2 regions of the Paenibacillus barengoltzii G22 genome follow, and region 2 is predicted to be linked to the other one. Evidence: riboswitches for the same ligand, from Rfam matches in the RefSeq annotation. Region 2 holds a riboswitch; the other holds the start of a gene.
The links. A riboswitch is a leader RNA that binds a small molecule or an ion and turns the genes downstream of it on or off. The one in region 2 is predicted to bind cyclic di-AMP.

Region 1 (3,139 bases), on a different contig from region 2:
AGAACACGCTTCGCGCCAACGTAGCGGTTCTGGTAATAACTGTTACTTAGCTTGTCGATCCGGATGCCCTTGGATGAGGATGCATGGGCGAATTCACCGTCGCCGACGTAAACACCAACATGGGATACTTTGCCCGTCCCCGTCGTCTTGAAGAAGATGAGATCCCCAGCTTGAAGCTCGCTCTTCGGTACCGGTGTGCCTTGCTTATACTGAGCGGCAGACACACGTGCTAACTTGATACCCATCTTGCTGAAGACGTACCGGGTAAATCCAGAGCAATCAAATCCCGCTGTCGTGGTGCCGCCAAATTTATAAGGCGTCCCGTACACGGAATCGACGATACTAGATAGCGTCGTTGTCTCGGCTTTTGCGGAGTCGGCAAAGGCGCTACCTGCCCCCAAGGTGAATAGGAGGGCTAAACTCGTTACCGCTGCTGTCAAAGTCTTTCTCAAGATGTCTTACTCCTTCCAAGGCCTACGAGGTTAGCTTATGGATTCGGTTGAAGGTTCCCTATGATCTGCTATAGCGGTAAGTTAAAAAGTCATCTTCGGATCACGAAGTAACTCAGGATGGAGATTCGGCGTCGAATCTTGAACTCAGCCGGGCCTTCCGCTGCTCACGTAGCTTCCAGCTACGCTGCGCTGCTCAGTCCCTAAGCTTCATTCAACCTTCTCGGTGCTCCAAACCTAACTTTTTAACCTTGATTGAAATGGCAAGTTAAAAAGTCATCTTCGGATCATGAAGGATGAGACTGTTACCTTTTATAGCGAAATCAATTCACCCTTTGGTGGGTCCCCCGCTTCCCGGGTGCGTGGGAATTCGGCAGTTTCATTGTAGATGGCACCCAAGATCTTGCATAGAAATAGTTACAACAATAATTACAAAGTTGTTACCATTTACGTTCTTCATTTTACCAAAGCCGTCCAGAGATGACAAGTTTGTCGAAAAAAACGCTTCTATTGGCCTGTGTTCGCGAAGGGATTCGTGGGTAATGGTTCCTAAGAGACTAGGGCTAAAGAAAAGAGTAGGAGAAAGAAAGGGGATCCAAGGAAAAAACCCGCAGAGACGTTGTAATCAACATCCCCACGGGCTTCGTAGCGAGTTCTTATTGAACATCATCGTGATCAGCAATTTCACCGGTTACATCTTCATACTTGTCGTTGCTCATGATGCGTTTTGCGCCAACGTAACGCTCGACGTAGTACTTCTCGCTTAATTTGCTGATGACTACACCTTTGGAGGAGGAGGCATGAGCAAATTTGCCGTCGCCGACGTAGATGCCGACATGAGAAACGCCTTTGCCGGAAGTATTAAAGAAGACCAAATCGCCTTCGATCAGTTCGCTCTTGTCAACCGCCGTACCCATTTTGTATTGGGATGCGGATTGATGAGGCAGCTTGATGCCGATCTTCGAGAAGACGTACATCGTAAATCCAGAACAGTCGAATCCGGAGGTTGTGGTTCCGCCTGCAACGTAGCTGCTTCCAAGCGCGCCGTCGATGACATTGTCCAGTTTGGAATCGGCGAAAACGCTGCCAGTTCCAATGGTGAAAAGCATGGCAAAACTTACTGCTGCTACCGTCAAACGCTTCTTCAAGAAGTTATGCTCCTTCCAATGCCTACGAGGTTAGCTTAAGGATTCGGTTGAAGGTTCCCTATGATCCCTCACAAACGAGATCAATTCACCCAAAGTGGTTCCCCCGTTTCCCTGGTGAAGGGAATTCGGCTTGTTTTTCACACCTGTCATTTCTAATTTGACATCCGGCACGAATCTCCTGCCAAAGATGACAAAAATAATTACAAAACTGTTACTGAAATTGCGTTGCTGTTATTGTAACAAAGGTAGGTATCTTTTGGCAATGCCTAATTCACAAGATTAAGAGGGGAAATAGGAGGAAAGGCCTTCGCCGAACGGCGAAGGCCTTGATGTTACAGGGGTTTTAAGGAGTTAAAAAATTTTAACTTTTTTGTGCCTTGGACTGCCAAAGATGAAATTGAGAGGCGATCTTCCAGACTTTAAATGTGCAGCGAAAGAGAGGATAAGCCTGCTGCAGGATGAGGGCCAGCATCCCCGTCCAAATCCAAGATGCGGTGCCGAACAGAAGGAAGAGGATCAGGCCAAAAGCCCCGAGAATTAGCGAGATGGAGACGCCCTGCAACAAGGTTCGGAAGCAAGCCAGCAGGGAATTCCAAACTCCGGCTTTAAACAGGTAGCCGAACTGGACAAACAACAGGCATTGCCGGATAAACCAACCGTAAATGAACCAGCCCAGGATCAGCCCAAGCCCAGCGAGCCAGGTTGCCATCGGAAGTTCCATCCCGGTCAACCCCGGCCAAAGCGACAGTAGTCTCGGCACAATCCAGAAGGCGGGCAACAAGGTAAGCACGAGCTCCATCGCGTAGAACAAAATTACCGGTTTACCAAATTCCTTCATTCCTCGGAACAGGGGGAAGCCGGGGTTGCGATTTTCCGCCGGTGTGAAGCCGTAGAAGATTCCCGCCTGGATCAACGGAGTCAAGATCATGCGCAGGACGATCATCCCTGCCAGCAGCCAGCAATACAACCGAACCTCGGGATTGCTCCATAAATTCATCTGTCCCTCAAGCAAGAACAGGAGTTTCGATAGCGCCGTGGGCGGCGGGTCAGGATATCTTTGCAGCAGCGCCGTTACGGCAGTATCGACCAACCGGTACAAGAACAATCCCCACAGCAGCTGGTACAGGAACAAGATGATGACCGAGGGAAATTGGCTTTTCAGGGCAGTCCACCCTAAACGAACGAAACTCATTTCTTTCCCTCCTTATAGAAGTATGGACCTAGGGTTACCACAGAAGTCCTCCAAGGATCGCTTCAAGCAGCTTGGTGACGCTCATATTGGAGCGAGACAACGTGGTTTCAGGGACTTCTGCTTTCAGATAGTTGTTGATGTGAAGGTTCTCCACCGTTAAGGTGTAGTCCGGGTCGATCTGAACCCATGCCAGCGGTGCTTTATATTGCAGCTTGATCTCGAGGCGAGAATCTTCCCCGTTCCATTGCTTGCGTACGGTGTGCCCATCGGTGAAGGTGAACAGCAGCGGAACCTTCGGATGGGTTGCCCCTTTGCGGGTAAAGACCACTTTCGACTCGTATATCTGACCG
Region 2 (3,139 bases):
CTGGGACAAGGTGAACGGAATAAATACCCCAACCGCATAGAGCGGAATCAAGCTCTCCGTGTTACCGTGGAATCCTAGCACCAGCAGCGCTGAAGCTGCACCAAGGAAGATGATTCCGTTGGAGAAGCCAAGCCGGTCACCGCGCACCATAAACGCATGCGGCATGTATTTGTCCTTGGCGAGCATAAACGCCAGCAGCGGGAAGGCCGAATAAGCCGTATTGGCGGCCAAAAACAAGATTAACGCCGTAATACCTTGGATCAAGTAGTACAAGCTCCCTCTCCCAAAGGTCGATTCAGCGATTTGAGAAATCACGGTGGCCTTCGGATCTGGAGCAATGCCGTACCAATAGGCCAGCGCACTAATACCGATAAACATGGTGCAGAGAATGACACCCATCATCACCAGCGTGGTTGCGGCATTCCGCTCCGCCGGCGGCTTGAAGTTCGGAATGGCGTTGGACACCGCCTCAACCCCGGTTAAGGCCGAGCACCCCGAACTGAACGCCTTGAGCAGCAGGAACAAGCTGACGTTGGATACGGCCGTCCCGAACTCCGGTGCGCTGGCATGAATCCCGCCAGTCCAATACTTGTAGAGTCCCGACACAATCAGGACGAAGATGGAGGCCACAAATAGATATACCGGAACCGCCAGCATTGAAGCCGATTCCGTGACCCCACGCAGGTTCATGATGGTCAGTATAGTAATCATCAGGAGGGCGATCAGCACCCGCTGATCATGCAGCATAGGGAATGCGGATGTTATGGCATCTGTACCGGCTGACGAACTTACAGCTACCGTCAGTATATAATCAACAAGCAGCGAGCCGCCGGCCAGCAGTCCGGTTGACCGCCCCAGGTTATCCATCGCCACGATATAGGCCCCGCCCCCGGTCGGATAGGAGAAAATCGTCTGGCGGTACGACAGAATCAGAATCAACAGAAGCCCAAGTACCGCAAACGAGATCGGGATCGAATACCAGAGCGCGGAAAATCCCGCCGCCATCAGGACGATCAAAATCTGCTCCGTACCGTATGCCACGGAGGACAACGCGTCCGACGACAATACGGCCAATGCCTTAAGTTTGCTTAGCTTTTCTCCTTCAATTTCGGTACTTTTCATCGGTCTGCCGATCAGTACCCGCTTCAGTTTGCTTACCATGATGAAATCCTCTTTTCATTCTCAAAATAGCCTTCAATCCTGATCCGCTCGTAGTCCTTTAGGCTTCCCATTCCTGCAGCGAACAACACAAAAAGGCCGCAGGAAAGTTGGACCTTCCCGCAGCCGCTTTAAAAAGTTCAAGCAGATCACTGCGACAATTCCCTCTTTCGGACGCTTACGGAGTTAGCTGACGGATTCGGGCACGAAAGCAGCCCTACGCAGTTTGGCCAAGTTGGCCAAATCAAGCGATTCACCCCGGAAACCCGCCCTTTTGGACGCGTTTCATTGGTTCCCCCGTTTCTTTCTGAAATAAAGAAAGAACTCAGCGATCAGGTATTTTCGCCATATCAAATTGCTACGGATGAATCATACTCCCCGCCTCAAGAAGTGTAAAGATGCGGAAAAGGCGAATGGGTCGGAAAATGGGATCGACCTTGTTCGAGGAAGCGCATACATCATCCTCTTGCATTCATTTTTGAGGGCAGGCTTGAATTATCGAAGCATACATGCAAAAAACACCGTAAGGAGCGACATCCAGTCGCTTCCTACGGTGTTCTGATCTCAAACCGATACAGGTTTAAAGCGAGAGTCCTCTCAACTTCTTATCCAGCAGCTCGAACGCCAGCTGCAGCCGATCTTCCGGCACCTCGCTATAGCGATCTCCGATACTGATTTCAAAGGTACTCCCCCCATCTGCCTTCTCTTTGACGAAAGAGGTTAAGCCAACCCCGGTTTCCCGATATACCTCAATCAGCACGGGCTCCAATCGATCCTTGGGAACGTCCGAATGAACATGGAACATGTTCGACACCGGGATCGCCGGGACGGTCTTCATCCGATGACATTGATTAAACAGACTGGAGAGCTCCTGCGCTTGCCGATAATACATCCCCATCTTTCCTATGCGCTGCTCATAGTAGTAATCCGCACTCAGAAAATAAGGATACAAGCTGATGAGATCCCCGCCGTGGCGTCTTTTCCACACCTTAGATTCCTTCGTCAACTCCGGATCCCCGGCCAATATGGCTCCGGCGATTCCGCCGATGCCTTTGTAGAACGAGATATAGACGCTGTCGAACAGGGCGCAAACCTCTGCGGCGGTTTTTTCGTAGTAAGGCAACACTTCAAACAGTCGGGCTCCGTCCAGATGCAGCTTGATGCCTCGCTCCCGGCAGTAGGCGGATATAGCTTCAAGCTCTTCGAACGGCGGCAGTTGACCGCCGATTTCGCGCTGCGGCAGCTCCAACAGCAGGCATGAGACATCCTCTGGCAGCTGACGAACGTCCTCCATCTCAATCAGCCGATCTGGATCCGCCAAGAGAATCGGCTCCAGCCCGTGCAGCTCCTTCAACCCGTCCTCCTCATGAATTTCCAAATGGCATAAAGGATGATAGGCCACACGTTTGGACCCTTTGCGGTCACACCATATCCGCAGGGCAATTTGCTGCGCCATTGTACCGCTCGGAAAAAATACAGCAGACTCCTTACCAAGCACTGCAGCCATTTTCGCTTCGAAAGCTTCCAGCGCTTGCCCTGAACCGTACATGTCACTGTCTACCCCGCCGCTGATCTCGGCAAAGGCCTGCTTCAACACTTCTACATTGCGTTTTCCGTGGCCCGCCACTTGATAAACTGTCCGTTCAAAGGCTGCCTTCAGTGTCCGCCTATCCAGTGCTCCATCATTTCCATACATGCTCCTCAACGCTCCTCTCCCATGCTGACTGACTAATTTGTATGATCATGCTTATTATACGCCATTTGAATCAGGAATCGATTGATCGATTGTCCACTTAAAATTTTATTTCGGACTTCTCTACTTCATGCCATAAATAACTAAGCAATATAGGAGGAGTATAGACAGGCATGATCCATTGGTAAGTCGAATCCAAAGTCAACTCACCAAGCCAAAATCTCCCTTTCTCATCTAGCTGCATTCTCCATTTTCCACTAGCAACAGCCTGTCCTTTATCAACGCGCT

Region 1: linked by a shared signal. The riboswitch ahead of C812_RS20910 (C40 family peptidase) and the one ahead of C812_RS16715 (APC family permease) in region 2 are both predicted to bind cyclic di-AMP.

What each region holds. Positions count from the first base shown of each region.
Region 1 covers NZ_KE159656.1:40,119-43,257, reverse strand. Annotated here, with positions in the region: gene C812_RS20915 (C40 family peptidase) at 1-452, opposite strand, end outside; gene C812_RS20910 (C40 family peptidase) at 1,106-1,597, opposite strand; cyclic di-AMP (ydaO/yuaA leader) riboswitch at 1,602-1,738, opposite strand; gene C812_RS20905 (hypothetical protein) at 1,959-2,789, opposite strand; gene C812_RS20900 (M1 family metallopeptidase) at 2,824-3,139, opposite strand, start outside.
Region 2 covers NZ_KE159654.1:414,131-417,269, forward strand. Annotated here, with positions in the region: gene C812_RS16715 (APC family permease) at 1-1,161, opposite strand, end outside; cyclic di-AMP (ydaO/yuaA leader) riboswitch at 1,319-1,499, opposite strand; gene C812_RS16720 (threonine aldolase family protein) at 1,739-2,854, opposite strand; gene C812_RS16725 (imm11 family protein) at 2,952-3,139, opposite strand, start outside.